Regions from separate parts of the uncultured Succiniclasticum sp. genome, predicted to be linked through region 2. Evidence: riboswitches for the same ligand, from Rfam matches in the RefSeq annotation. Region 2 holds a riboswitch; each other region holds the start of a gene.
What was found. Region 2 has a riboswitch for S-adenosylmethionine ahead of QZV31_RS03680 (N-formylglutamate amidohydrolase). Riboswitches for the same ligand answer to the same signal wherever they lie in the genome.
Positions count from the first base shown of each region.

Region 1: linked by a shared signal. The riboswitch ahead of metK (methionine adenosyltransferase) and the one ahead of QZV31_RS03680 (N-formylglutamate amidohydrolase) in region 2 are both predicted to bind S-adenosylmethionine.
Region 3: linked by a shared signal. The riboswitch ahead of QZV31_RS12555 (hypothetical protein) and the one ahead of QZV31_RS03680 (N-formylglutamate amidohydrolase) in region 2 are both predicted to bind S-adenosylmethionine.

Region 1 covers NZ_CADBFF010000003.1:7,654-21,078, reverse strand. The annotation lists partial or broken gene rpoD (RNA polymerase sigma factor RpoD) at 1-110, opposite strand, end outside; partial or broken gene QZV31_RS12970 (sigma-70 factor domain-containing protein) at 642-1,022, opposite strand; gene dnaG (DNA primase) at 2,086-3,882, opposite strand; gene QZV31_RS02105 (deoxyguanosinetriphosphate triphosphohydrolase) at 4,121-5,110, opposite strand; gene QZV31_RS02100 (pyruvate, water dikinase regulatory protein) at 5,129-5,953, opposite strand; gene QZV31_RS02095 (helix-turn-helix transcriptional regulator) at 5,946-6,608, opposite strand; gene metK (methionine adenosyltransferase) at 6,772-7,950, opposite strand; SAM riboswitch class I at 8,016-8,125, opposite strand; gene coaBC (bifunctional phosphopantothenoylcysteine decarboxylase/phosphopantothenate--cysteine ligase CoaBC) at 8,271-9,473, opposite strand; gene rpoZ (DNA-directed RNA polymerase subunit omega) at 9,487-9,669, opposite strand; gene gmk (guanylate kinase) at 9,699-10,334, opposite strand; gene remA (extracellular matrix/biofilm regulator RemA) at 10,331-10,594, opposite strand; gene QZV31_RS02065 (YicC/YloC family endoribonuclease) at 10,613-11,512, opposite strand; gene QZV31_RS02060 (hypothetical protein) at 11,530-12,216, opposite strand; gene QZV31_RS02055 (NFACT family protein) at 12,357-13,425, shown strand, end outside.
Region 2 covers NZ_CADBFF010000005.1:510-9,599, forward strand. The annotation lists gene QZV31_RS03660 (CatA-like O-acetyltransferase, family 2) at 1-490, shown strand, start outside; gene QZV31_RS03665 (carcinine hydrolase/isopenicillin-N N-acyltransferase family protein) at 643-1,830, shown strand; gene QZV31_RS03670 (dicarboxylate/amino acid:cation symporter) at 1,967-3,595, shown strand; gene QZV31_RS03675 (von Willebrand factor type A domain-containing protein) at 4,001-5,866, shown strand; SAM riboswitch class I at 6,098-6,187, shown strand; gene QZV31_RS03680 (N-formylglutamate amidohydrolase) at 6,264-7,118, shown strand; gene QZV31_RS03685 (hypothetical protein) at 7,269-7,493, shown strand; gene QZV31_RS03690 (hypothetical protein) at 7,800-8,027, shown strand; gene QZV31_RS03695 (hypothetical protein) at 8,271-9,090, opposite strand, start outside.
Region 3 covers NZ_CADBFF010000042.1:949-10,098, reverse strand. The annotation lists gene QZV31_RS12585 (hypothetical protein) at 412-648, shown strand; gene QZV31_RS12580 (macro domain-containing protein) at 720-1,802, shown strand; gene QZV31_RS12575 (RtcB family protein) at 2,162-3,364, shown strand; gene QZV31_RS12570 (hypothetical protein) at 3,863-4,918, shown strand; gene QZV31_RS12565 (hypothetical protein) at 4,988-5,815, shown strand; gene QZV31_RS12560 (WG repeat-containing protein) at 6,167-6,832, shown strand; SAM riboswitch class I at 7,200-7,284, shown strand; gene QZV31_RS12555 (hypothetical protein) at 7,475-7,747, shown strand; gene QZV31_RS12550 (hypothetical protein) at 7,801-8,748, shown strand; gene QZV31_RS12545 (hypothetical protein) at 8,770-8,946, shown strand; gene QZV31_RS12540 (tetratricopeptide repeat protein) at 8,955-9,150, shown strand, end outside.

The DNA.
Region 1 (13,425 bases), on a different contig from region 2:
TCCTGAATCAGATCCAAAAATAACATGCCGCGTCCCACATACCGTTTGGCAATACTTACGACCAGACGGAGATTTGCTTCTGAAAGGAAACGCTTTGCTTCATTTCCCTGCCGCTTAATCTCTTCCAGTAAAGCCGAAAACTGTGATTTTATTTCCACGAGACGCTGCGCGTTCTTTTTATCTGTCCTGTACACTTTACTTTTGGGGCTAATCGTTTCCAAACGCGTATTGATCCACGCCTCGGATGCAGCAATCAGCTTGCTGATCTCATTCAGATTATGCGGTTCAGGCTCGTTGTCCTCTTCCCGTTCCGGGCATTCCTTTTCCCAATCCGCACATTTCAGCTTTTCGTCTTCCAACAAGCTGATGAAACGGCCACGCTCATTCTTCGTAAACTGGACGGTATCTGCGACAAAATCCGCAACACTGTACTTTTCACCGCTTTTCTGTTTTTCACTAAACTTACGGAACGCAACAGGAATAGAGCGCATATCTGTAACGGCTTGTTCTGTTGCTAACAGATCGTTTAACTTCTGAAAAGCGTCTTCGAATTCCTTTTTCGTTTTAAATTTTAAAGGTTCATCCGATTTTTTATGGGCCTTACCAATCCGTTCAATCTGTTTGCTTTTATCCATGCGCTTGGCCAGCTCTATTTCGTCTTCACTCTGCAACAGAGGAACGCGGCCAATTTCTTTCAGGTACATGCGCACAGGATCATCAATGTTAACGCCGTCGGGTACAGTCATGGAAGATGCAATTTCAGCTTCGGTAATTTCTTCCGCTTCTTTCTCTGCCTCTTCATCTTCAGCCGGCGGTAACAATGTGTCTTCATCTTCATCCTGCGGATAAATAATATTGATTCCCTTACTCTGCAGATACTCCATCATAAAATCAATCGCTTCCGCAGAATTTACAGATGGAGGAAGGGTATCGTTCACTTCACTGTCCGAAAGAATATTGCTGTTCGCTTTCGCACGGGACTCCAATTCCAACAGTTTTTCTACAGGAAAACCTGCAGGCATCATGGCAAGCAGTTCCTCACTTGCTTCTAATATCGGTTGTACTACTTCAAAACTTTCTGCTTTTTGCTTTTCAGGTTCTGCCAGCTCATTTTTATTTTTCTGTTTTAATGCCTGCTTATCTGCAGGAGAACTGTTTTTGGGCGCACTTATCTTTTTCTCAGCAGCCGGTTCTTTTGCAGAAGGCTTATTTACCGCTTTCTTCCTGTTCTGACCTACATTTGCTACCGAATTTATCTCGTCGTTATCTGTTACTTTTGCTGCTGCCTTTTTCGCAGCTGCTTTCGTTTCCCTGACAACTTTTACTTCCGCTTTTTCGGTATCTGTCGGCGTAGTTTCCGGTTTGGCCTTTGACTTTTGGGGTTCAGCTTTAGCAATCGCTTCCAACTTCGCTACAGGCTTTTTAGCGGAATTTGCTGTAGATTTTTTGGTTGCGACAGCTTTAACCTCAGACTTCTTTTCTTCGGCTTTGACTGCCGGTTTCTTGACTTCTTTAAGCGCAGGTTTCTTTTCTTCGGCTTTAACTTCCGGCTTCTTTACTTCTTTAGCTGCAGATTTCTTTACTTCCTGTTTAACTGTAGGTTTCTTAGTTTCTTTACCTGCAGTTTTCTTTTCTTCTACTTTAACTGTCGGTTTCTTTACTTCTTCAACCGCAGATTTCTTTATTTCCTGTTTAGCCGACGGTTTCTTTGCCGTTTCCGGCTTGGCAGCAGACTGCTTTGCGTCCTTCGGTTTAACCTGAAGCTTTTCCGAAATCTTTTTATCAGTCTCAACCTTTTTCGTCGTTGCTTTTTTTGCCTGTTTTTTAGCCTCTTCCGGTTTGGTTTCTGCAATACCTGCAGGTTTTTTTGCTTTAACAACAGGTTTCTTCACATCAGGTTTGACTGAAACCTTTGCAGGTTCCTTCTTCGCGGTCTTTTCCGGCATCTTTTTGGATATTACATCCGCTGCGGGTTTTACAGCCGCCTTCTTTGCTTTGCCATCCTGTTTTACCGCTTTTTTCGGTTTCACTGCAATCGTTTCTTCTGCAATTTCCATATTCAGTTTTTTGTTGGATTTCTTCTTGTTAGTTGCCATACAGATTTGTAATCTTCCCTCTTAACTCATTGCATATTTTTATCTCTTCATGAAATCTAGGATCATTCATGCTTGCATACGTATCTGCAAGGCGCCTGTGATCCTCATAGGCACGCTGTAAAAAATTCTGCTGCATCTTACGGATACAGTCGTCCGCAATCCGCTTCCGGTCTTCTTCATCGGTTGCAAAATCTTCTCCAGCCAAAATTCTTGCGGTTTCCGTATTGATATCTGCGTCACCAGCTGCAAACAAGCTCTCTTTGACCATGGAAAAATCAGCGTTTTCCAATTTGCAAATTTTTTCATAGATGCTCTGACGGACAGGCGACACAAAACCAATCTGCTGTAAGATTTCCCTGTAAAAATCTATCATGCCGGAATACCGGAAGAATAACAATAACAAATTACTTTCTGCCTGCTCCAGTACGCTGGGAACAGGCTTCGAATATTGCCCGGAAGCCTGGGGAACCGTATTGTTGCGGAACGAACGCGCCACAACTTTTTTCCTGTATTCCCCCCTGATCAGGCCTTCATCGATGACCAGTTGCTGCGCCAGGAACTTAATGTACCCGGCAGCTTCTATCTCTGTACTGCACTCCTGCAGGTACGGAATTATATTCGACACACATTGAACTTTTCCTGCCAGATCCGAAACATTATTTTTGGAAATTGTGTAACGGATCTGAAATTCTGTGCCATTCCATGCGTTTTTAACCAGGTTTTCAAAAGCATCTCTGCCAACACGGCGGACATATTCATCCGGATCCTTGCCTTCCGGCACATTCAGCACCCGGACCGAAAGCCCTGCCTTTTTGGCAATACTGACTGCCCGTACCGCATTGCGCCGTCCCGCGTCGTCGCTGTCATACGCAAACACAACATTCTCTGTAATACGGTGAAGCAGTTTCGCATGCTGCTCGCTAAACGCAGTCCCCAAGGAAGCTACGACCCGGTTAATTCCGGCTGCATGAAGGCTGATGGCATCCATGTAGCCTTCCACGATAATCGCTTCCTTCGCTTCACGAATCGGCTTGAGGGCCACATCCAGGCCAAACAAGGTCTCCCGTTTCTGAAAGATATCGGTTTCGCCTGTATTCAAATACTTTGGCAGACCGTCGTCCATCACGCGGCCTCCGAACGCGATCACTTTTCCCCGCGGATCCTTGATAGGGATCATCACCCGGTTAACAAAAAAATCGCTGTAATGACCATTCTTATTCCGTATCAGCCCTGCAGCGGCAAGCTGTTCCAACGTACAGCCTTTTTTCACCATGTTCGTCTGCAGCGCATTAAAAGACGGCTGGGAAAAGCCCAGGGAAAAACGTTCAATAATCGTATCGGTAATTCCCCTGTTATGAAAATATTCCAGCGCTGCCAATCCGGCTTTAGTTTTATGCAGGCACGCAGAAAAATAGCGACAGGCCAAGTCGTTAATCCGGTACATCTCTTTTCGTTTTTCTTCCCTGCGCACATCAGCCGCCGTCCGATGCGATTCGGGAACGGGGATATTGGCACGAGCAGCCAACGACTTGACTGCTTCCGGGAATGTGCTGTTCTCTATTTTCTGTACAAAGGTGAATACATCTCCGCCGGTATGACAGCCGTAACAGTAAAAAAACTGTCGTTCCTTATCCACACTAAATGAAGGTGTCTTTTCCCCGTGAAACGGACAGCAGGCCCAATAGTAACGCCCTTTTTTCTGCAGCGAGATGTAACCGCCAATGACATCGACGATATCAGAGCTGTCTTTTACCTGTTTTTTAAAATCTTCATACTGCTGATCCATCAATCGTAGGTTCCTTATTATCGAATTTTAATTACTTATTCTATATTTCATAAAAAAATCCTCTTTTTTCACGCAAAAACACTTGACACTTTAGTTTATGAAACACTGATTAATAAAAAACGTAAGCGACTGTTTTGTATTCAGTCGCTTATCCGCTGCTCCTGTTATGAAATTCAATAAGACTCTTTCATCAATATCTTTATATAAAAACACGGATTCATTTTATTAACTGTTTCTTTTATTCGCTGACCTTTGGCACAAAGTGCTGATTGAACATCCTGACAGCGCTTAAATCTGTCAGCCCTGCCACATAATCCACAATCGCCGTCATTTTGCCAAAGCGGTCAAAATTCAACTGAACATCTTCCGGAAGCAGCTGCGGCTCCTTTTCATACATATCCAGCAGACTCATGATCACGTGCTCTGCTTTCTGGTGTTCCTTTTCCAGTGCAGGGCATTCATACACATAAGCAAACATAAAGTCGCGGAACTCCTCGACCGCTTCGTCATAATACGAATCTAAAATTATTTTATCTTTACCGGCAGAGCATTCAACGATATTGTGAACCAGTATATCCAGAATCTGGGTTGGCTGTGTTCCCAAACGCATGGCCACAATCCCCGGCAGTTTATCAGGGCCGGCCAGCCCGACCCGGATACTGTCATCCAAATCGGAACACAAATAACAGATACGGTCGCACCGGCGTACAATAGCGCCTTCCAGTGTACCCGGGAGTTTTTCCCCGGTATGACACAAGATGGCATCCTGCACTTCCGCAGTCAGATTCAGACCTCGTCCCTGCCGGCCATAATACGTAACCACCCGGATACTTTGCTCGTTATGTGTAAAATGACCCGTATATTTATTGATGGCCCGCTCCCCTGCATGACCAAAAGGCGTATGTCCCAGATCATGGCCCAGTGCAGCAGCTTCAATCATATCTTCATTCAGGCGCAACGCACGACCGATCGTACGGGAAATCTGTGAGACCTCCATGCTGTGGGTCAGACGGGTACGGTAATGATCGCCCGGTGACAGATAGACCTGGGTTTTATGCTTCAGGGACCGGAACGCTTTACTGTGGATAATACGGTCCCGATCCCGCTGGAACGCAGTGCGCAAATCATCCTGCGGCTCCTCGGACAGACGGTGGGAAGCTGCGCTCTTGCAGGCCCAGGGCATCAGATTTTTCTGTTCCAGCCCTTCTGTATATTCTCGAACATTCATAATCAGTATAACTGCTCCTTACCGGCGGGCTGCATTATTCTTATAATAATAATCCAGAATAATACCGGCAGTCTCTTCAATAGCGCGATTCGACACATTGATAATCATACAGTGTACCCGCCGCATGATACCTTTGGCATAGTCCAGTTCTTCGTTGATACGATCCACATCTGCATAAGTAGCATCTTCAGAAAGTCCCATTGCTTTCAGACGGGTCATACGGATATCGGTCAGTTTGTACGGATCGATCAGGAGACCGATAATTTTATGATGCGGTACCTTGAACAGTTCCGGTGGGGGAACGACTTCCGGTACTAACGGGACATTAGCTACTTTAAGCTGTTTATGGGCCAGGTACATGGACAACGGCGTTTTCGATGTACGCGATACACCGATAATAACAATATCCGCCTTCAAAAGGCCCAACGGATTCTTACCGTCGTCATACTTAACCGCAAATTCTACCGCTTCTACACGTTTAAAATATTCATGGTCCAGTGCATGAATCAGCCCCGCCTGGTTTTTGGGAAGCAATCCAGAATTCTTCTGGATTGCCCGCAACATAGGACCCAGAACATCAACCACCTGTATCTGCAATTCCACAGCTCTGTCCGCAAGATGCTCACGAAGGCGCGGGTTTACAATCGTATAACACACCACGGCCTTATGTCGTACAGCTTCTTCCAGTGCTTCGTCAATTTGTTCCTTATTATTTATATAGGGAACCCTTATCACATCAAACTTTGTTTCCGTAAACTGGCTGACCGTTGCCTTAATGACAGACTCCGCCGTTCCGCCAATTGAATCTGACAATGCGTAGATAATCGGGTTGCTTTCAGTCATGATGACTCACTTCCCTTCCCTCTGCAATATCAACAAACAGCCTTGTAAAATTCGTTTTGGTAATCCGGCCTACAATCTCATAGTCTTTTGTTTTTTTATCGACACAACGAACCACGGGAAGGCTGTCGATTTGATTATCAATAACCTTCCTTGCCGCAGCAGCTACCGTCGTATCGGGAAAAACCATAACCATTTTTGAAAGCGGTGTCATCGCCATGACGACAGGTATCGTCTTCATATCACCATTACTGTTGGTAGCCAGTTTCAGAAGATCTTTACGTGAAACAACACCAACCAGCAGATTTCTCTCATCCACTACATAGACCGAGCCAACATCGGCTACAAACATGCTGATTATAGCATCATATGCACTTTTTGAATTTTTGATTACGACCGGCGATGACTGGATATCAGATACCAAAATAACAGAAACCTCTTCCGTCAGTAATCCCAGCGTACTTTTGCCATTAAAGAAATAGCCGACTTTGGGGCGTGCGTCAATCACGCCGCTCATGACCAAAATGGCCAGATCGGAGCGCAACGCCGCCCTTGTCACATTTAATTTATCCGCAATGTGCTGTCCTGTAATAGGACCTTCCAGCCTGACAATTTCCGCAATTTGTTTCTGTCTAGATGTTAAGCCTATTTTACTCAGTCCTTTCAAGCGCCATGCGCAACCCGGTCTCCCCGACTTTAATAACTATAGTACTGTACATTTTTTTAGCTTCAGGGCACATATAAGATACTATAATATTCGTGCACCAGCTATTTAATATACACTAATTATAGTATTTATTTTCTGTTTTGTAAAGAAACTGCTAAATTCCCGCCTGTTCTTTTAATGCTGCCGCTTTATCTGTGTGTTCCCACGGAACATCAATATCGGTCCGCCCCATATGTCCGTAAGCAGCAGTCTGTTTGTAAATAGGACGGCGCAGATCCATGCTGCGGATAATACCCGTCGGACTTAAGGAGAAGTTTTTGCGTACCAGTTCTGCAATCTTGTCGTCTGCAATGACGCCGGTACCAAAGGTATCCACCAAAATAGAAACAGGCTGCGCTACACCGATCGCATACGCCAGCTGGATCTCACAACGCTTTGCCAGCCCTGCCGCCACAATATTTTTTGCCACATAACGTGCCGCGTACGCAGCGGAACGGTCCACCTTGGAAGGATCCTTACCGCTGAACGCGCCGCCCCCATGACGGGCCATACCGCCATAGGTATCCACAATAATTTTACGTCCAGTCAGACCGCTGTCCCCCTGGGGACCGCCAATCACAAAACGGCCGGTAGGATTGATAAAGTATTTGGTATTTTCATCCAACAGTTCTGCAGGTACCACTTCCTTGATAACCAGTTCAATCATATCCCTGCGGATCTGTTCCTGGGTTGCATCGGGATCATGCTGGGTGGAGATGACAATGGTATCTACGCGAACCGGTTTTTCATCTTCATATTCTACCGTAACCTGGGTTTTTCCGTCAGGGCGCAAATAGGTCAGCGTCTTGTTCTTTCGAACTTCGGTAAGCCTGCGCGCCAGTTTGTGGGCCAGAGAAATCGGCAGCGGCATCAGCTCCGGTGTTTCATCACAGGCATAACCGAACATCATGCCCTGATCTCCGGCGCCGGTTTCATCTTCCGCAGCTGCTCCCTCTTTTGCTTCTAATGCTTTGTCTACACCCATAGCAATATCACTGGACTGTTCGTCAATGGAAATCAACACACCGCAGGTAGAACCATCAAAACCATATTTTGCTCTGTCATAGCCGATTCCCAAAACCGTATCACGGGCAATTTTGGGAATGTCCACAAAACAGGTCGTCGAAATTTCACCTACGATATGGATCTGACCGGTAGCGACTACGGTTTCACAGGCAACCCTGCCATTAGGGTCTTCCGCTAAAATTGCATCCAGGATCGCATCAGAAATCTGATCGGCAATTTTATCCGGATGTCCTTCCGTAACGGATTCTGAAGTAAATAATTTGCGCATTTTTATGCTCCTTTCCTTAAAAAAAGATGCCCTCGCACATGTGAGAGCATCTTAAAATTATTATGATCTCATCTTGCGATTTCTCGTAAGGACTTAGCACCGTTTGACAATCTTGCAATTGCAATGGTTGCTGCGGCTTCACTGGGCCAGTTCCCTCCACCGCTCGTGATGAGCTTTATTTAATTATCGTAACCATTATAACAGAAATTTTTTGCAATGCAACCGTTTCACAGTAATTTCACAGCAGAAATATTTTTCCGGTTTTAAAAAACAATTAACAATAAGCGAAACAATCATAAACAGTAACACCCTCAAACAGATCAATGCCGTTTTGCCATCACACGGTCCAGCAGGATGGAAGCTACCTCATCTTTGGAAAGAATCTCCAGTGCTTCCACTGTTCCGTCCGGATACAAAAACTTGACAATGTTGGTATCCGTATTGAAGCCGGTGCCTTTCAGCGAAACATCATTGGCAACGATCATATCCAGATTTTTCTTTTTCACTTTATTCGCCGCATTTTCAAGCAGGTTTTGCGTTTCCGCCGCAAAGCCCACTAAAAATTGTTGCTTTTTCATACCGCCCAGTGTTTTCAAGATATCAGGATTTTGATCCATCACGATGGTCATTCCGTCTTCCGGGTGAATTTTTTTGATTTTCTGATCCGCTACAGAGCGCGGCTTAAAATCAGCAACCGCGGCAGCTTTGATCACAATATCCGTATCCGGATACACGGCAAGACAGGCATCCAGCATCTGCTGCGTCGTTTCCACCCGAACTACCTTGGCATAGGGCGGCGGCGTCAAAGCGGAAGGACCTGTGATCAACGTCACGTCCGCACCCCGCAGCAAAGCCTGTCTGGCGATGGAGTATCCCATCTTTCCACTGCTCCGGTTCCCAACAAAGCGCACCGGATCAATCGGTTCACGGGTACCGGCCGCTGTAACCATTACTTTCAGGCCACGCATATCGCCTTCCCGCTGTGCCAGAAAGCGCTCCAGATACGCGATGATTTCCGGAACTTCCGGCAGACGGCCGGCGCCGGATGTACCGCAGGCCATTTCCCCGCTGGCGGGTTCCATAACGGTAATTCCCCTGCTGACCAGTGTTTTCAGGTTATCCTGAGTAGCAGGATTCTCATACATGCCCGTATTCATAGCCGGACATACGATTTTCGGGCAGGAAGCTGCGAGGAGTACAGTACTTAGCAAATCATCAGCCAGACCGCAGGCCATTTTAGCAAGAATATTCGCCGTAGCCGGCGCCACCAGGAGCAGGTCTCCCCAGTTTGCCAGGGCAATGTGCTCTACGTTAAATTCATCCCGTCCGTCCCACATGGAAACGGCACACTTGTGCCCGCTGATTTCAGCAAAAAGCAACGGGGAAACGAATTTCGCCGCATGCTCCGTCATGACAACACGAACCTCGGCTCCCTGTTTCCGCAGCTTGCTGACAAGGTCAACCGCTTTAAAAATGGCAATACCGCCTGTTACGCCAAGAACAATCTTTTTCCCTTTCAGCATAATCATTGCTCCATTACTTTTTACGGGTATAGGTTATTTTTTTCTCGCCAACTTCCTTCAATGCGATGCTGACCTCTTTTCCGGGAAGAGACTGGCCCGGTTTTGTCAGTTCACGCGCACGTTTGGCAGCCAGTATAGCCAGGGTATACTTACTGTCAACCATTGTCGCCAGTTTATCAATTGAGGGATTCACCATGCTCATAATTATTCCTCCTGTAAAACAAATTACTTATTTTCCTGTTTCTGTAACATCTTATCAACCAAAAAAAATGTACGTCCTGCACGATAACGCTCTGCTTCCAGCAAGGTCAAAACACGCTTCGTTGCTTTTTCCGCTACATCATTGACGATAATATAATCGTACTCACTGGCATAGCTCAGTTCGCTGGTTGCCGCTTTCAGGCGCTTTTCAATTACATCTTCCGCATCCGTACCGCGTTTATAGATACGGGCGCGCAATTCTTCCAACGAGGGCGGCACCACAAAAATAAATACGCCGTCAGGAAAAACCTTTTTAATCTGAAGCGCACCCTGGATATCAATTTCCAGCAAAACATCTTTGCCTTCATTCAGCAAATTCATTACATAAGGCTTCGGCGTACCGTAATAATTACCGTAAACCTGGGCGTATTCCAGCAGTTCGCCCCGGAATATCATGTCCTTTACCTGGGCAACGGTTTTAAAAAAATAGTCCCGGCCGTCCACTTCTCCTTCTCTGGGTTCCCGTGTCGTAACAGAAACCGAATAGGAAAGCTCCGGCAGTTCTTTACGCAACAGACTGCATATCGTTCCTTTCCCGGCGCCGCTGGGTCCGGATACGACAAGCAACAGTCCCTGTGGTTTATCTGACTTATTTTTCATTGTGGCTCCATCTCCTCCGTATCCGGATTAAACCGATTTGCGACTGTTTCCGGCTGTATCGCCGACAAGATTACATGGCTGCTGTCGGTAATGATAACAGCGCGCGTCTTTCTGCCATACGTGGCATCAATCAGCAGCCCTTTATCCCTCGCCTCCGAAATAACCCGTTTGACCGGCGCTGATTCCGGACTGATCACCGCAATGATGCGATTGGCAGAAACCATATTGCCAAAACCGATATTGATCAACTGAATACTCATACCTGCTCCTGTTCTACATTATTCAATGTTCTGGACCTGCTCCCGTATCTTTTCAATTTCGGCCTTTACGTCCACCACAATTTTTGCCAGTTCAAAATCATTGGCTTTTGATGCAATGGTATTGGCTTCCCGGTTAAACTCCTGAACAAGGAAGTCCAGCTTGCGCCCAACCGGCTGGCCGGCATCCAAAATAACCCGGAACTGACGGATGTGACTCTTCAACCGCACAATTTCCTCTGTAATCGCTACCCGGTCTGCAAAAATGGCAACTTCCTGAAGCACGCGGTCCGGATCTGCCGTAATCTTTTTATCTGCCAGTAAGGCATCCAGCCGTTCGTTCAGCTTAGCCTGATATTCTGCTACTACCTGCGGAGAACGTTTTTCGATTTCCAGCACATTGCGTTCAATCAACTCCAACCGCTTATAGAAATCTGCCGCAATATTATTGCCTTCTGCCTCCCGCATGGCCACCAGCGCTTCCACCGCCTGGTCCACAGCCTGTTTAATCTTAGGCCAGTAGGCGTCGCAGTCAAACAGTCCTTCTTTTGCAGTAATCACTTCCGGGCAACGCGCCAGATACAAAATTTCTGCCTGCTCACTGATGGACGGAGACGGGATGCCAATCGCCTGCCCTACCTCCTGCAGGGCATTATGATAGGCTGCCGCCAGCGCTTTATCAACAGTCACATTCACCGCGCCCTGATCCGTGTATCTGGCAGTCACAAAAACATCAATACGGCCTCTGGATACAGAAGCTAAAATCGTTTTGCGGATCTTGTCTTCCAACGGATTCAGAAAATGCGGCAAACGGATTGCCGTTTCATTATAGCGGTGGTTGACAGACTTGATTTCAATCGTAACAGAAAAGTTTTCCTCTTCATAACATCCCCGGCCAAAGCCGGTCATGCTTTTAACCATTGTGTGGTCCTCCCATCTTAGCGGATTGATGCCGGATCCACATCAAAGCGGCGTTCTCCGCAATATTTGTCAGAAATTAAAATGGAATACCGCTGTGACGGGTTAAACTGTGAACTGTCAAAATAAAACTGCATTTCAAGAACAGCAATTTTTTCTGTGTTTGCCTTGTTCTCTTCTTTTTTTTCATTCCTTGTCAGCTGTTTTCCGTCATCGGGTTGCGATCCGTTATTACCTTTTTCCTGCTTTGTAACACGGTTGATCATCTCGTGATGTAAATACGTGGATGCATACGGCGCCAGCACGGTTTTATCCTGTACCAGTTTCACCGAATACTCTCCTTCCTGCAAAACAACAGGCGTATTCAGTCTTGCCCCGATCAGGGTAATTCCCTCATACTCCTGAATTGCTTTTCTGATTTCTGCCAGTTCCGGTACCCGCGAGTCTTCCACCTTATCCCGGGCATGAATCGCGGCCAGCAAATACGGCGTATACACAAAAATCGTTTCATTCTGCCGGTAGGGGTTTTTCAAAGAGCGTTCCGGAATAAGCCAGGGATTGGTCAGCTGATACAGCGTTTGCTTATCCTGCTTGCTGGCAACTCCGTACTGGATTGCTTTCATCATATTTTCATCTGTCATGGGAGTCAGTGCAAAACACTGTGCCACAAAGCTGCAAAATAAGAGCGTAAGGAAAACTTTTTTCATAACGATTCCTCCGAAAGATATTTTGTACGAAATATGATATACTTGATAATAAATACAGAAACTGTACCGATATTATAAACCATTGTGGAAATGAACGCAACCAAACAGTCAAATAAATTAAAGAAAAAGGAAGAGACATTATGAATTTGGAAGGTATTACGTTACATTCACTGACAGCGTATCTGAAACAGGAAGTCACAGGAAGCCGGATTTACAAAATCGGTATGCCGTCAAATCATATGGTGTATTTTTCCCTGAAAAGGGAATCTGACACAATTCATTTTATTATAGACGTCAACCCTGCCTCTCCCGCCATCCGGCTTACAACCGAAGCGCCGGACAATCCGCAGGAGCCTCCGGCTTTCTGCATGCTGCTGCGCAAACATCTGGAAGAAGGAAGAATTACCCGGATCCGTCAATATGGACTGGACCGTGTGATCGAACTGGAAATCAGCCTGTTAGGAAGAAGCAGTCAGATCCTTACAAAACAAATTATCATTGAACTCACAGGCAAAAACGCCAATCTGATTTTTGCGGAAAACGGAAAGATTCTGGACAGCCTGAAACATGTCAGCCCTTATATGAACTCCGTTCGTGTAATCCAGCCCGGATATGCCTACAACCCGCCGCCACCACAGCCAGGGTTGGATATTCTGACTGTTTCTCCGGCAACGATCGTTGCTGCCATCCCCGATGAAGTGACCAGTTCATTATGGAAGCAGCTGGTCAAAGCAACCACCGGTATCGGCAAGGCTTCTGCGTTACAGCTTCTTTCCGCCGCAAACATTCCGTTAAGCGCTACCTACCTCACACCTATGGACCGAAACCGCCTGATTTCCGTAATTACTGATTTACAAAAAAAACTAACAGAAAAAAACATAACGCAACCATTTACTGCCATTGTCACCAAACGTAATCAGTGCCAGACCATTTTCCCTTACGAGATTGCTTATGTTCCGGAAGACTGCCATTCTGAATTTTTTCCCAATATTAATGAAGCATTATGTTATGCAGCCCGGTTACAGCCGGCAAAACTGCCCGAGCAGGAAGTATTACAGAAAGCAATTCAGTCCGAGTTACGAAAAACCGATAAAAAAATCAGCGTTTTGCAGCAGGACCTGTCCCTTTCCAACGATGCGGAAAGGTACCGTGTCATGGCCGACAGCCTGATGGCTGCACTGTATCAGGTTCAAAAGGGAGCCGCTTCCT
Region 2 (9,090 bases):
CATAAAATTCACATCACTGATGTGCTGGTGCATTGGCAGGGCTGCCAGCAATATAGAAGAGTTTTACCTGTTGCCGGAAAATGGAAAGCTCTTTCGCTTTGACAAGCTTGTCATTAATGTCATCGTTGCAAACAGGCAGGGCGGGATTAACTTTTGTGATATTCCCTTTTCGGATGATTTGGAGCAATTCAACAGGGATTATCTGGAGTTTACCCAAAGGGCGGCGACTGAATGTAAAAGCAGTTTTATCGAAGACTGCATGATTATCGGCACGTCGGCTATAATACAGACAGAACTGGATTGCATTGTGAATCAGTATACGGAAAAATACTCCAACCCGCTGGTGATGTGGGGCAAATACCGCAAAGGGCTTTTCAAAACGGTCATGCCTGTATCTTTCCAGTTCCACCACGTGCAAATGGATGGCGGCCATGCGGCGAGATTCTTGGAACAGTTGCAGGCGGAAATTACAAGCTGCGATAAAAAATAGCGAATTTGAGCCGGGTAGGAGGAGATTAGACGAATGCAGATATTATACGTACACGGAAAAGGTGAACCGCTGAGGAAAGCGAGCACTACAAGCCGCTGTTTCCCGCTGATGAGGATATTGGGGCGGTAAATCTGTGACAGGTGGGATTAAAATTGAGAAAACAGGCTGCTTTGATTTGGAAAAGGCTGAATTGGTTAGTAATGATAGCGTTCATGGGAATTGCTTTGGTCAACTGCGCCCAGTCTGTCTGTGCATCCGGGGCGGGAAGCCGCGGCGTCCTGACCAGGCTGGACGATAAAGGTTACCTGTATTACATGGACTACCAAAAAGATTATTACAGTCCGAAAGTCATGAACATCATGCGGAAAATAGGGTACATCGATCCCGGCTGCTCAGTCTTCTTTACCCATAACGTGAAGGGAGAACCTGTTACCTGCCGGAATTATGATTATCCACACCGTATTTCAAAAAAAGACAAGTCCCTGACCGGGCTAAATGTTATCCTTCACTGCAAACCGGAAGGCAAGTATGAATCGATTGCGGTGGCTGACGCAGTCTGGTGCGATGAAAACAATCCGCTGTTACAGAGGGGCGGTCCGGATCAGGAGGGATTCACCCCCGGCTTGCTGGATATTCTGCCTTACCAGTGTATGGACGGGATCAATGAAAAGGGCCTTTACGTCTCCATTCAGCGTGTTGATATCAAAAAAGGGGAACAGCCGTGCCGCTTCCCGGCCGGGTCCAGCATGTTGCTGCGCTATATGTTGGACGACTGTGCGAATATAGATGAGGCGGTCCGGAAAACGAGAACCGGCATCCTGGTTCCGGAGGACTGGCAGAATTGCCATTTTATGGTAACGGATGCAACGGGCCGCAGCATCGTGATCGAGAGCCGGAACAGCGTCGTATGTGTCGTTCCTTCTGATATCTGTACGAATTTCTATCTGGGCAGCGATGATATGGAGGATTATTATCAAAATGGCAAGCTTAGGGAAGAGGCTGTCAAAATGACCGATGAAGCCATGACGCCGAATTACCGTTACGGCTACGGTCATGGTTATCATCGCTTCGTGACGATTCTGGGGCAGCTGGAACGCTACAGGGATACGGCTAAAAAGGAATACTATACAGTAATGCCCGAACCTACCGCATTATTAATTCTCCGAAGCGTGGTGCAAAACCCTTACACGAATGCTTCCGGTATTTCCATGACACAGTACAGCGCAATTTACAACAATAAAAAGAAAACAGTGGAAGTCTGGCCGTTCCAGGACTATTCAAAATCTTTCAAATTCGGCGTAAAAGGAAACCGGATATCATCCGGTCAATACGCTCATTAAGATGACAGACCTGAAAATTCCATTTTTCCTCAACAGCTGTAGAATTAATTTTTCTGCGGCTGTTTTGTGATATAATGTTGGCAGTGATATAAATCAAGATTTAACTCTAAAAAGGATAATAATAAAAAGTTGCATTATGAAAAAAGAAAAACTTGTGTTAAGCAAAAACACCTTTTCGGAAACCATGAACTGGTTGGAACAGGAGTTATGCAAGGCTAAAATTTCCCAAAAGGAAATTCTTACGGCACAGCTTTTGCTGGAAGAAACATTCCTCCGTCTGTCCGAAGGCGCCGGGAATCCGGAAGACTTTTCGGTTACGGTTGCGTTGCGCCGCCGTTTTGGGGATATAAGCCTGCTTCTGGAAGCCAATGGTGAACCGTACAATCCTATGGTGGAAATGACAGAGGTGAACGAAGAGGAAGAAGACGCCTACGGCCTGGCGGTGCTCAAAGCGCATCGGAATCAGGTGGGTTATTCCAGAAAGAATGGAAAGAACCTTGTATCGATAAAGGTTCACGAATCTTCCACCAAAGATGCCCGTAATACGTTCATCGGCATTGTGTTGGGGATGGTCTGCGGTATTCTGTTGAAAGGGAATATAAGTGCCGCTGTGCTGGATCATATCAGTGTAACCATGGCCGGATCTGTGCTGAAAATGTTTATGAATGCACTTTCCATGACTATAGGTCCCATGATCTTCATCTCGGTCATCGCCGGCATCACCAACATGTCCAACGCGGCGGATATAGGACGCATGGGTGGAAAACTGATTGTGTTTTCTCTGGTGAAGCTGTTTTGCTGTACGGTAGTGGCTGTTGTTTTTGGCCTGCTGTTCTTTGCCGAAGGTCTTCCCGGTCTGGCGGAAGCCATCCCGCAACAGGCCCTTGTGACCAAACCCGGTTTGTCTCTGCTGGATATAATTACGGGTATTATTCCTGCTAATCTGATTCAGCCATTTTCTACCGGTAATGTGCTTCAAATGCTGTTTTTGGCCTGCCTTTTCGGCGTTTTTATCAACCGGGCGGGGGAACAGGCTCAAGCAGCAAAAGCGCTCATTGAATTTTTAAACGTCCTCTTTATGGACATTATGAACGTAGTGGTAAAGTTTATCCCTGTTGTTGTGTTTTTTTCCATGATGCAGTTCATGCTGACCACCGGGACGGACGCATTGGTTTCCCTTGGCATTGTGTTTGTTGCCCATGCTCTGGATACGGTGCTGGTTATTTTTGTATCAGGCCTGTTTGTAGCGCTGGCGGGAAGTTTATCCCCGGTTCCGTTCCTGAAGAAGGTCCTGGCCTTTGCGCCGGTGCCGTTTTCCCTGAACAGTTCGAACGCCTGTATCCCGCTGACCCTGAAGCTCTGTTCTGAAAAGTTAGGTGTTGACTCCCGGCTGGCCATGTTCTCCATACCCGTAGGACTGCAGTTTAATATGAATGGCAGTAACTTTTATATCACGATGCTGGCGGTTCTGATGGCGCGTTCACTGGGATTGGAATTGAACCTGAATGTGCTCGTGACGCTGACCGTATCCGCGTTCCTGATATCTGTGACTATGGCAGGCTGCCCCGGTAGTGGGATTATCGCCCTGTGCACAGTGTTTGAAACGGTGGGGATCCCAACGGCGGCTGTCGCGATTTTTCTTCCCATAGAAAGCATTGTGGGAATGTTTTCTACCGTGAGTAATGTAACATCTGATGTTGCTTCTACCATGATGCTGGCAAGCAGCGAAAAGCAGTTGGACAAAGACGTATATATGGCGAAGTAAGCCATCTTTTGACAAATCCCGGTTTTTCACAGTAAGTGATTCAACGGCCGTGAAAGTGCAACGAACTTTCGCGGCTGTTTTTTTAATACGTCAAATCCCAATTCTTAATACATTCCTTTGCAATAAAAAGTATTACAACCTTGCTGTGCGCCATGCTCAGCAGGGTATTTCTTATTTCACAGAAAAACGTAAAACTTCTGAAACCCTCATAAAGACTGGCGCGCGGCGCTTCTCAAAGTACGTACAAACGGACTGGCAAAGTTGTAAAATTAAAGTAGGTCAAAGGGGGCAGGGGAAATGTCGCCTGTGAAGCGACCACTTTGATTCATTTTGCTTATATAATTAACGTACAGACAGCGAAGAACGTACAGTGAAAACATTATTATTAAAAAGGAGAGAACAGTCATGAAGTTTAAGCGTTTGATCAACAAATCGAAAGAGACCCGCAGAAAGTATGAATACTATCTCAGTCTGGGCTACTCCGAACATGCAGCCAAAGTACTGAGCGTAGTAACCTATGGGGATGAGAAGCTTGTATTTCTCATTAAACAGCTTGGCAGGAAGAATGTCATGGAGGAACTGTATGCCTGGCTGCACGAGAGAAAAGAAGGAACGCCGGAAGAGGCAATAGAAGCGTTTTACGAAGAGAAGCATCCCCGCCCTAAATACGAAGAGGAGCGGGGGCTCGGATGTTCAGGCGCCGGTATCATGGCATCCGTCCGTGCTTCCAGTCGTGTTTTTTCCAGAAGAGTTGCGGCAAAGAAAGCAGCTCCTTCGCTTGCGGTTCAGAAAAACATGATGATGTGTTGTGACGCGTGTGAGGAGGCCGCTCCCGCTCCCTGGATGGCCGGTGGTTCGGTAGCTAGCGCTGACTCCGAACTCATGGAAGCGTTATCTACGGATTCTTACGAACCCATTGAAGAAAAAGATGCGAAAAATGTCTTTACATCGCCGACATCCACGTTCCGGATGACCACCAGCAACGCGTCCATGGGCATTGTATTTAACCAGATCCGGTCCGGGCGTCGCGTCAACATGGATGAGGTGCGCATTGAGGAAGTACTCAACTATTTCGATTATGAAGCGGAAACGCCGAAAGACGCCAAGTTTGCCATCTGCACCGAACTGATGGAAAAGAAAGGGAACAAAAAGATCCTGTTCATTGACGCAGAGGCAGCCAAAGAGAAAAAGGAACATCAGAACATCATCCTGCTCCTGGATACATCGGGCAGCATGTGTTCTAATGATGAAGTGACCCAGGAAGCCATTGCGACCGTGTTCAGTAAGCTCAAAGCCGGAGACCGCATCAGCCTGGTTACCTACAGTACGAAAGACCATACTTACTTTAAAGGTTTCGAGATTCAGGACGAACAGTCCAAAGAAGACCTGATGGGCATTGTTCTTGGAATTGAGATTGAGGGCTGCACCTATGGATCCGCCGGAATTAACACGGCGTATGATATCGGGGAGAAGTTTTACAAACCGGACTGGAACAATCAGGTGATCCTGATTACCGACGGCGACCTGAATTTCGGTATTACGGACAAGCACGGGCTGAAAGGTCTGATTGAGAAAAAGAAAAAGAGTAATTTGTTCCTGTCTGTGATCGGCACGGGTCTTTACAACTACAAGGACGATAACCTGGAAGTCCTCGCGAAACACGGCAACGGCACGTACTGCGTGGTGAACAATCTGGACGATGTGGATGAGTCTGTGAACCGGCGGTTTATTGCGCTGACGAATATCGTTGCCAAAGATGTGAAAGCACAGGTTGAGTTTAATCCCCGCTTCGTAAAATCGTACCGGATGCTGGGCTACGAGAACCGTCAGCTGAATCACGAAGATTTTAAGAATGACAAAGTCATCTCCGAACCCTACGGCAGCGGCGGACACGGCATTGCTCTTTACGAACTGGAGATGAATGAGGAAGAAAATCCCGCTGCTTCCTCTGATTTGAAATATCAGAAACCCGTGCTCACAAACTCTGATGAACTGGGATCCGTGTCCATCCGTTACAAAGAACCGCTGAGTGATAAAAGTTCCCAGGTTGAGACGGCAGTTTACAATACGAATCACAGCACACAGAATATCCAGCTGGCTTACTTCCTCTACTGCCTTTCTGAAAAACTCCGGGGCTCAGATAAACTGGACGAGTATGACGAGCAGTTCCTGGATGTGATGATCACAAGCGAATTCTACAAGAACTTCTCCGGCGCAAACAAAGAGAAACTGGAAATGCTTCTGGATGCGTTCAAACACAATGAGGAGTAATGTTAGTTGAAGTAAATAATGAAGGAATGACAGGGGCATCGACCATCCCTGGAAACAGGAATGAGGCTTGACGTGGCAATGTCATTAAGTTAAGCTGATCTTGCTAATGTTTGTCAAGAGTTTTGCATGCATATAGAATCTCCTTTTGACGACCTTACCAACATTTGATATAATAAACCGGCAGTGAAAACTGTCCAAATTTTAATACATAATCCGGAAACGGAACCCAATTGACCATAAAGAGTACGCGAGAGACAAGCTCGGTGACCGTACAGCAACCTGGCCGGAACGGCTAAGGTGCTAAAGCTTGTATGATGGGAAGTTGAAATTACAGCCCATCATAACGATGGGCTTATTCTTTTGCCTCTTTATGATCGCAAACAGGAGGCGAAAGAAAATGAAATCAATCAAACTTGTTTTGGCAGCGTTACAAAAATGCAAAAGCTGCCTGCCAGCGTTTGGAAAAACAATGGAACAGCCGCGGATCATCGTCCACATTCCTCACAGCAGCACGAACATTCCAAAAATCTTCCAACAGGAGTTTTTGCCGGAAAAAGAAAAACTGCACAGCGAATTGCTGTGCATGACCGACTGGTACACGGATGAACTGTTTGCCTGCCCGGGCTGCCTGGCTGTCGTTCATCAATTCAGTCGGCTGGTGTGCGACCCGGAACGGTTCCTGGATCCGGAAGATGAAATGATGTGGCAGAAAGGCATGGGCATGTATTACACGCGCATGTCAGACGGCGGCCTGCTAAAACGCAGTCCGCTTACTTCATCGGCAGGGGTGCAGGCTTACGGCAAAGCACTGAAAATCTATCAGCAGCATCACAGCAGGTTCAGGTCAGCGGTACAGAAACAATTAACCGCGTTTGGCGGAGCATTGATCATTGACGGACATTCCTTTTCGGCATCGGTATTGCCATATGAAGCAAAAGGGAATCAGTATCTTAAACGTCCGGAGATATGTCTTGGGACAGATCCTGTTTTTACTCCGGACGACCTGCTGGCTATGGCTAACGAATATTTTACGAAGGCAGGACTGGAAGTGGCGGTTAACACGCCCTTTGCCGGAACCGTGGTCCCTGAACCTTTTTACTCCTTGCAGGACAAACGGGTACAGAGCCTGATGATTGAAGTGAACCGCAGTCTGTACATGGATGAAAGAACCGGAAAGAAGAAAGAAACATTTGAAGAAGTTAAATACTGTCTGCAGCGATTTTTGAAAGTTTTGTTTTTACAAAAAAAATAAGTCCACAGTTGTAGTTTTACAGTAATATAGAAAATCCTCATGATTAATAAAAAGTTTCTAATTTAAACACAAATTTTGTGAGTAATCGTGGTGTTATTATAAAAGAGAACTGTTTCGGATTTTAAATTTGTGTTACGAGGGGGATTCATCATGCCAATCAACAAAAAAGAGCTCACAAAAGAAATGCTGGAAAAAGCCCTGCAGTGCAAATCAGCCGATGAACTGATCGCGCTGGCAAAGACAGGCGGGTATGAGATGTCAAAAGAGGAAGCGGAATCGTACCTGGCGGAACTGTCTGATTTTGAATTAGACGGTACAGCTCTGAAGAATATTGCCGGTGGCAGCTGTTATGTTGATTGCTGGAGTGACGACTGATCTTTCAGGGATTAATTTAAGGAAACACTGATTAATTCGTCTGCACGTTGACCGGTGCACTTTGTTTTTATAGATGTTCCTGGGTATTAATACAGCTTGTTATCTGACAGGCTGTATTTTTCTTTTTGTTCGCTTTTCTTATTATAAATCTTGTGATACAATAATATCGAACAGAAGTTCTATAAAATTGATTATTCCGATGCGCTGAAAGCGCCTGTCCGGCGTGTTGGAAATCACAAAAGTGCATAAAGCTCTCTCTTAGAAACAGTAAGGAACAATCAGGCATATAGTCAGGAGGCGAGACTCATGAAGATCAATTTGAAAGTCCATGCAGAATTCGACATAGACGGCAGCATCAGGCCGACGTCCATCGTATGGGAGGACGGGCGGGTCTTTGCCATAGACCGCGTTCTGGATATTCGCCGGGCGGCCAGTCTGAAAGCCGGCGGAATGGGTATGCGGTACACTTGTCGGATCTGTGGCAAGGTCGTTAATCTGTTTAACGATGAGAACCATTGGTTCATGGAGGCGTGAGCGTTTCAGAAAGTGTACATATAGAAACGGGCCAAAATTATGTTCTTAAAAGTCGGTTTTACCTTTTTGGGGCGTACCGATCTTTTTTGGGACATTTTGGGACAGAAAGGGGATGGCACTGGACCGGGCGATCCGTTGTGGGAATGATAGCAGTGAGAGTGTGTATGATGGCAGGGGGATATTACTCGTATAAAAAAGACCGAAGTTGCGAGCTTCGGTCTTTAACAGATGTTGTGATTATTATCAGGGTACGCAGTTGCTTATTTTCATTGCAGTATAAAAAGGAGAATTGGATCTAATTTCCCATATATCCCTGTCGTAATCATGGAAATTTCCGCTTACGGAAGAATTTTCCCTAGATGTTACGTTAACCAGCATTTGATGGGTTACGTTATCAAATATTCGGACTCTGGAAAGATAAGCCGAAAATAAACCTTTTGTACCTCCACCCATTGACAACAGGATAGTACCAAACTTAGTACCGGACTGATTATATCGCCGTCCGTTGAAGTCCAAGGGAACAATCTTTATTACGCAGGCATAACTCCAACCAGTTTCATGAACGTGACACCCCTGTCCTTCTGATAAAGGTAGTCCGTGCCTATGATTGAAATACACATCATACAGGCCTGTGGATTCTGCGGTACCCGTATATGGCCTCATCCGTGTTTCCCATTCAAAAATTGTGGGATAGTTATTTTGCTGGATATAACGTCCCATATATGTCCACTCGCCATCAGAGGCCCCGATGGCCATGGGCATGGGAACAAGGCCAGTAATTTTTGGGAGTGGCGCAGTGTTTTGGGGAACCGGTTCTTGTTTTGGCTTGACTTCCTTTGTGAACTCTTTATCATTTTTCAGAGAGTCTTTGATCTTCAGCACCGTCTTTGCTTCGATGCTTTTTTTGTTAATGTCTGTCGCAATTTGCATACTGGTTGGATACTCATAGGCATCTACCGTTTCCTGATTTGCATCCTTCAAAGAAAAGGAACGCAATGTTCCGGTGGCGTTGGCAGTATTGAATCCCCACTTTTCGATGTGGTAGTGTTTGGAACCGAGTTGA
Region 3 (9,150 bases), on a different contig from region 2:
CACAGCGGCTGCTATTTTTACTGTTTACCGAAACTCTTAACCAGTGCTCGTCAAGGTCATTTTTGAAAAAAGCACGGATACAGAAATGCACCCTGGTTTTAATATCATCATGCGTCTGAACACCACAAAACAATGGATGCGTCTGATGTGGCAATACGACACAAGTGTTATTATAGCACTACGATTGAAACTGTCAATGACAGTTTGGTAAAAAAATCGCCAGGCGCGTCTGGAGATTTTGTGCGTAAAAAAACATAAATTTCTGAAACCCACACAGCGACTGGCGTGCGCGGCGTTTCTCAAAGTCCGTACAAACGGACTGGCAAAGTTATAAAATTAAAGTAGGTCAAGCAAATAAGCAAATAAGCAAATAAGGGGGCCAAGGGGGAACCAAAGAAAAGGGGGCAAGCCATGATAATCGTTTATATAATTCTGCTGTTTATTGCAGTACTTTTATTTATGCTGCTGCTGGGCTTTATTGACATCGTTTACAATTTAATCACGGGCAAGACGTCAAATTTGGCGGAAAAATTCTGCGAAGCTATGAATGTGATTGTTGGCGTGATATGTGCTGCTGTCTGCGGCATTGGTATTCCTGTCTTAATCTTGTGCTTACTGTTTGTAATTGGCATGCTTATTATTGGATAAATTTAAATGGGAGTATAATATTAGTAAAAGTTAGATTGCAACGATAATATAAATGTTTTTGGGAGGACGTTATGGGCGTGGACTTTATTATTGGTGATGTTACCACACTGCAGGCGGATGCGGTCGTTAACGTAATTAATTATGAACTGAAGGACGGCGGCTTAGTGAATTATGCCATTCATAGAGCTGCAGGGCCTGAATTAAAAGAATACAGCGGAACGATCGGGGCGTGTCCGGTAGGCGGAGCAAAGCTGACGCCCGGTTTCAATCTGCCTGCCAACTATATTATTCACACAGTGGCTCCACTGTGGAGGGATGGCAACGAACAGGAAGAAAAATGGCTGGCAGCCTGCTATCTGCGTTCTTTGGAACTGGCAGCAAAGTACCACTGCCGGAAGATTGCGATTCCTGTCATCTGCAACGGAATTTCCGATTTTCCCTTCGGCAAAGCGCTACAGATTGCGTATGACACCTGCCAGTATTGCCTTACCGAAAAACAAATGGCGTTAGATATTCTTCTGGTGCTTTATGTCTGGGATTTGCGATATAACGCAGAGTCTGAAAGGGCTGCTGCCATGTTTAACATAGTGGCGGAGTATGTCAATACGAATCATCAGCTGGAAGAGGAAAAAATAGAAATGCTGCGGCTTGCAGAAGGTGCGAAACCGTATCTTCCGGAAAAAGCAGAATATCCCCGGGAAATTATGATGCCTGATGGCGCAACGCTGACCGTTTTTCCGCAAGGCGCCAACGTACGTTACTCTTTACGCTACGTACGTCCTAAGGAGAAGGAACTGCCAGACAAAAATGAATTTGTTCCTGAAGATCCTTTTACAAAAAAGTTATTGCGTTACATAGATGCAAAAAATATGACTGCGCCTATGGTTTACAGCGAAGCCGGCTATGACCGGAAACTGTTTTCCAAAATCCAGAGCGATCCGGAGTACCACCCCAGAAAATATACAGTGGTGCGTTTTGCCCTGGCGCTGAAACTGAATGAAGAGGAAACAGAAGACCTGTTAAACGCTGCGGGGTTTGCCCTGTCGCGCAGTATGATTACCGATATTTTAATTAAATATTGCATTACGAACGATATGCGTTCCGTAGAGGAAGTAAACAATATTTTAGAAAGCTGGGGCTTGGAGACTATTTAAAAATGTCGCTATCATGGCGACCACGGACATGAATTAATGTGCTATAGTAATCATGCAAGCGGGAACAATTAGTAAGCAAATGAATAAAATTGGGTGCGTGAGAAAAAATGGAAATTTTGCTCATTCCAGTGGTTGCTATAGCAGTCGGAATATACACTTATACAAAAGCAAAAAAGAATAGAATGGCACAGGCTATAAGCGCAGCGTTCATGCCCGGATTATTTTTTGGCGCACTTGTCTGGTGTCTGATAAGTGGAAATTTCGGTATCGTTTTTCTAGATATTGCAATAGTTGGCATTTTAATTGCTTGCTTGTATTTTGGTTTCATACGTTTCAAATAGGTTTGCTTGAGGATAAAAATGGAAATAAAAGGAAAATTTGGAACTGCAATTTGCTATGCAAATGTAATTGATGTTGGGGCGGTGGAACAGATTCGGCGGATGCTTGACTGCCAGTTTATGGAAAACAGCAAAGTCCGGATCATGCCGGACGTTCATGTAGGGACGGGATGCACGATCGGTACCACCATGACCATCGTGGATAAAATTGTTCCTAACCTGGTTGGTGTAGATATTGGCTGCGGCATGCTGACCACCCATATTAAGGAGAAGGATATTAATTTTGAAAAACTGGATGCCGCGGCACACGCAGTTCCTTCCGGATTTAATGTGTGGGAAGAGAAGCAGAAAGATTTTGACCTGACCCGGTTCCGTTGCTATGAACGGCTGAGACACAAAACATATCTGGGGCTGAGCCTGGGAACGCTGGGCGGAGGGAATCACTTCATTGAAATGGATCGGGGTTCTGATGGGGAACTGTATCTGATCATTCACACCGGGAGTCGGAATCTGGGATTACAGGTTGCAAACTATTACCAGAAGATGGCCATTGATTTAAACCATGGTAAGGATGAATATCCGGAAAAATCGGCAGAAATCATTCGTACACTGAAAGCAGAAGGACGGAAGAGAGAGATACAGGCAGCTTTGAAACAGCTGAAGCTGGAAAGAAAAGATAAAGGTGTTCCTGATGACCTTTGCTACCTGTATGGCAAATACATGGATGATTACCTGCACGATATCGTCCTGTGCCAGCAGTTTGCGAACGAGAACCGGAACATGATTGCGCAGAAAATCATTGAAATGTGCGGCTTTACTGTGGTTGATCAGTTTACCACCATCCACAACTACATCAATGTGGATGAAATGATTCTGCGGAAAGGAGCCATTGCGGCACCCAAAGGCGAGCGGGTTCTGATTCCGATGAACATGAGGGATGGCTGCATCCTGGGTATCGGTAAGAGCAATCCGGAATGGAATAATTCCGCGCCTCACGGTGCCGGACGGCTGATGTCCCGGAGAGAAGCGTTCCATAACCTTAACATGGAAGAATACAAAAAAGCCATGGAAGGAATCTATTCCACGACCGTGGTGGAGGAAACGCTGGACGAAGCGCCGATGGCATACAAGAGTGTGAATGACATTCTTGCCACGTTAAAAGAAACGGTAGATGTAGTTGATATTTTAAAACCAATTTACAATTTTAAAGCTGCAGAAAAGTAAGAGACATTAGGGTTCATCTAAAAATGTCGCCATCATGGCGACCACGGGCACAAAAAAATATGCTATAGTAATCATGCAGGGTTCGTCCCGGGCTGGTACGCCGCGGCTCTATTATAAAAGGCAAAACCGTGTAGCTGTATTAAAACAGCAGCGGTCTGAAAACAGTCCTTCACGGCAGTCCCTGCATTGGAAGCAGGTGTACCGAGCTGTGAAGGACTAATAAAAAAATCAATTTCAGCAATGAGTTTTCGGTCGACGGCTCGTGCGGAGCCAGTGCCAGTAAACCATTTGCTGAAAACAGTCCTTCACGGCCCCCGGGTTTGTTATCCGGTTTTGTGTGCCGGGAAGGACTAATTTATAAAAAAAGGAAACCCTGACAGTGTGTTCAAAACCGCTATTAACGGCACACCATCAAGGCCCTGGACAATTATAACAAAACTACATGCCAAAGACAAGATCTTATTTGATTGAGCTATAGATTGAAATGGGGTAAGAAGTATGCAACCATTAGACATAATTGAATTCAAATTAACGCAATTTACGTTTGGACCAGACCGTGAACCAAGCAATGTGGCGGCTATATACGTTAATGGAAAAAGCTTTATTGATATTGCCGAGGAAGGTGAACTGCCAAGTGCTACAAAGAATGGAGAAGCGGGGAGGGCAGGAAATTACGTATGGACAAGAGTTTGGGAGTTGTTTGATGAGCTGACAGAAGTTCAGGACATCGATTCGGACGATTACTGTGAGCCAAGGATTTTGGATTGCGGGTGCGGCTGTTTTGGTTGCTGGCCCCTACATGTAAAAATTACAGAAACTGAAGATATTGTTACATGGTCAGGATTCTATAATCCGTTTAAAACCGATCCGTGTTACAGCGATTTGTGGGACTATTCCGGCATGCGTGCTTATCATTTTGATAAAAAACAGTATCGTAAAGAATTATTAAAACTGTATAAATGGCTGGATATGGAAACTGATAAAGAGACGGATGCACAGCAAACAACACTTGTTGCCCCTTCTAAGACAGAAATGTATTCCAAAGAAGCCTGGGATGAATATCATAAAGATAAAACCTGCGGGTTTGTTTCTCAATGCCCCTGTTTCTTTTTCAAAAGAAAGTATGAGGAAGAAGATGGTGGATTAATAGCCGTTAGCCCCGGGAATGGTTCGACATGTTTATATATAGCTGACACCGATTTCTATTTTTTTCGGGAAGCGATTACGTTTTCTACAGGGAAAGTTTTTGATGACCATGCCCATTACGAATTTACCTGTAAACAGTGGTATCAAATTATAGAAACTGCCGAAAAAATACTTTGCTTGAAGAGTCTGGAAGAAGTGCTTGATTTTACGGTTCAACGGAAAATTACAGGTTTGAAGGATAGGTTTAACAGGGAACAATATATATATGTGGCTGATTTGATGCGAGAGTGTATTGAGATTGCAAACGGAAGTGAAAGAGAAAAGTATCAGAGACAGATAAAGGATATGAAAGACTGGACGCTTCTTGTTTTAAAAGAAGATGAACTTATGAGAGTCAGCGGTTTATAAAGAAGTGAAACAGTGATGCGGTAAGTTTGGTTCGGAGATCATCAAAAATAGGTAAGGATGTGGGTGTGAATGAAGAAAAAACATTTTAAAAATCTTTATACTACGAAGAACGTTCCGAAACAGCCAATAACGTGTGGGGGAGTACCGTCAGAATATCACATAACAAAAACAGTAGCACAGGATCAAGAAAGCGAAATAAAAACACATTACGACTGTTATGAAAATAGCGTGTTTTCTCGCCACACATGGTCTGCACCGATTCTGTTCTCTCCAGTTGAATTGAAGAAAAGGCTGGATTCTTTTAAGTTGGAAGGACGAAAGATTGCAGATCTCAAACTGGTCGGCTTGAACTATTGTCTGCAAAGTTATCATCTCGAATCTCTGCTGTTAAAAGAAACAGATGACGCGGAACAGATAATAGATTATGAAGCACCCATCGGTATCTATGCTGAAATAGATGAACCCTTATTGATTCGCTTTGAGGATGGGGATGTGTTGGAAATGCTGGAAGAAACCGATGGAGAACACCGGGTAAGCATGAACCGTATTCCCTGGGACATTAAAGCAGGTACTAATTTTCCTAATATAGATGCTTCGGCATTCTTTAAGGATTGTATAGGGAGAACTATCACAGCAGTAGAACTACATATCTGTGACCTCAGTGAACGGGAAAACTATTTTCAGCCCTGGAATCCGGCAGAGGGCCAAACCGATTTTGTCAAAAATATTATTTTGCGGTTTGATGATGGTAACGGATTGAAGTTCTCGGGATGGATAGATTTTTGCAATGTGGATTACGTAGACTGCAATAATAACCATGTAACGAAATCCTTCAAAGAGATTGCATCGGCATACTATGATTTGGATGGAGTCCTTGAGGATATACTTAACGAATAATATTTTATATAGTTGGGGCTTGGAAACCATCTAAAAATGTCGCCATGATGGCGACCACGACCATAAAAAAATGTGCTATAGTAATAATGGGAGGAACAATAATGAATTGAAAGAAGCCTTTGACAGCGGTGGACCTATTTCCGGTTTTCGGTACGCTTGATATCGATTTTGACCGGTCGTCCACTTGCTGTCAACTCCGGCGTACTTGCTCGATAAACGAGCTGCGTCGGATTTAGAGCAGGACCGTCGTCTGCTTCATCAAGACTTGTAAAGTCTCCGGCAGGGCGGCTCTGCTCTGCTTTATGAACAGAAGTGTTTCCATCTAAAGTATGATGTAAAAGGAGTAAACTGATGGCAGACTATCAGGAATCAAGACCTTTATCGGATGAAGAGTGGGATGAAGAAATGGATAAAGAATGGGTTGAGAAATATCTCAGAGGATGTAAGGACATCACGAAGCCCACTGACCGCAACCCGCATTTCCTTACAGCAAGCGGAAAAGAAGTTGTGGTGGATACTACGGAAAAGTTTGAACTTTTTTTCTACGGTACCGGGCTTTGTCCATTTAACGCCCAGCGGCTTGCCTATCCGTGGCCGGATGATGGTCCATACTGGATGGATGACCCTGAAGCCGGTAAATGGGGGTTTATAGACACAGAAGGGAACGTGGTGATTGAGCCGCAGTACGTGTATGCGATAGGCCCTTACGGTTCTGAATGCGAAGAAGAATATTATGTTGTTGCAAAAATGATTGACGGGAAACCGCGTTGGGGTGCTCTGGATCATACCGGAACGGAAACAATTCCCTGCCAATATGCAGTTATACAATATACTGACTATAACATGGTAGTCTATCAGGAAGAAGATAATGGTTTATACGGTCTGATGAAGATTGATGGAACCGTCTTATTAAAACCAAAGTTTGCAGATATTGATTATACCAACATTGACATGAATAGAAAGGTACTTGTCGCAGGGACTGATGTATTTTATTTTTTTATGGTGTATACTCTTTAGAGCAAGATCGGTTTTTTATTCCATGTAAGTTTGGTGTTATTTTCCTGTTTGAAGAACATATACAAGCTTATTATCCCCAGCTTTCCGATTATGATGATATTAAAAATGATGAAAGCGAGTATGCAGAGTTTCTAGTTCTTGTCAGGAAGAATAATATTGAATTCGGAGGATATGAATACTTTGATTATGAAGGTAACCTGTTAGATAAAATGGAAATAGGAAGAAAGGAATATCACAATCAGCTTTGTAAAAAAGAATAGTATTTGTCGCCGTAAAAGCGAACACAAGAATTAAAAGTTGTGATATAATATAACTGTAGTAAGGAATGAAAAATGTTCCCCAAAATAATTTCATAAGTGAACCCAATTGACCATAAAGAGTGCGCGAGAGACAAGCTCGGTGACCGCACAGCAACCTGCCTACAGGGCAAGGTGCTAAAGCTTGTATGATGGGATGTTGAGAATTCAGCCCATCATTCCGATGGGCTTTTGTTTTTACATACAGCCCGTCACCATGATGGGCTATTTCTTTTGCCCGGTGATGAAGGAAAGGAGCGGATAGGAAAAAAATATTTCATGATATAAAACCGGATACAAAACATAATCTGATAACAAGATGAGTAAAACGAAAGGTGGAACACAATTGGTAGAACAGAAGAAAAAAGAAAGCAAATTAGATTTGACAGTGAAAACATATCCGAAAGAAACCAGACCTACCGCACAAATTTATTTTGGATTCAGGCCACCGAAGAACTGGCGATTGAACTCGATATTACAGAAAGATTCCGATTATCAGAAACTAAGAAAAGCATGGGACAACGAAACGGATCCGGAGATAAAAGAGCAACTGCATATGAAACTGCTTGAATATAGGGCGAAGGTCAGAAACGTACACAACCTTCCTGATGAAGACTAAAATACAAAAGCAGAAAACCGAAAAAAAGATTAATGGTACGAGGAGGATTCGTTATGAAAAAGATCACAGATAAATCCAAAAACATGAATGGAAATCACGAAGACAAAGAACAGAAAAAGATTCCCACAAAATTTGTCCTGTACTGTGATTATCCAGGCTGTGAATTCAGGGAGGAGATGGAAAATCCGGAGATTGATTGCGACAAGGAAGATGATTATGAATTCTCAATTGAAGACGTGTTATACGACTTACAGGACAAGATCAGTGACACGTTATACAGCGAGCTGGATTATAACGAACTTTTAGGCGTCCATTACACGGAAGACGACGTAGCCGCGCAGGGACATTTCTGGTACGGTGAAGTACGGACGTCGGAATTCGGGGATGCCGATCTTCCCCTGAACGAAGACGTCAAAGTCTACCTGGACTGCATCGCGGAAGACGGGACAGTACTGGAGACACATGAAATCAATATCGAAGAATATATCAGTTTAGACAGAATTAAAGAAACCTTGATGGAATGTGGCCTGTTTGACTCCACGGACGAATATATTGAAACCGCGCTGGATAAATTTGTTGAAGAAACCGGCTGGCACGTCGGGTTGCAGAAAGGCTCGGAACGGATTGAAGATGTTACCCGGTGGCCAGCGCCAAACAGAAGAGGGAGCTGGATCGATGAGGACGGCACCGAAATGTATCCGTGCCTGTGGTACGGCTACAACGACGGAAGTCTGTTGAGTGAAGAAGAGGACAGGATATGGAATATTGATAACGGACTGGATTTCTGGTTCAGCTACGATCCGGAAAGTTATCTTGTTGAGTACGACTATGACGGTCATGCCGGTTGCTTTGGAGGGATGATTCCCGATATTGAAGAAATCCGCAAAAAGTGCCCCATTTTATTGGAAGAGAACGACACAGAAGAAAGCATCGACGCAAAGGTGCAGGCGTATTGTAAAAAACAGTATAAGAAAGCGCATAAATTAATAAAGAAGATGTGAGACTAAAAGGAGCAAAACAAAATGGAACTGGACAAGCAATTGACTTTGGAAAGCACGAAGGAGATTACTACGACATCGCGTCAGAAAAATAAGTACGACAAGGCGTACCGGAATTGCGGGTCTGAACTGGCCCTGTACTGCATCCACTCGGAGTCGAAACTAGAGGAAATCCTCAATATTGCGAAAAAGGAGGAATAACGCAGAATATGAAAGAGAATAAAAATATGAAAACCTGTGATAACCGTGATTATAATTTAGAAATGGGCAAAAATTACTATCATGGGACAGGCGTTAAAATAGATTACCGCAAAGCTGCCGAGATATTCGGCAGGCTTGCGGAACAGGGAGACGCAGATGCCCAAAATTATTTAGGCGTTATGTACGAGAACGGTCAAGGTGTAA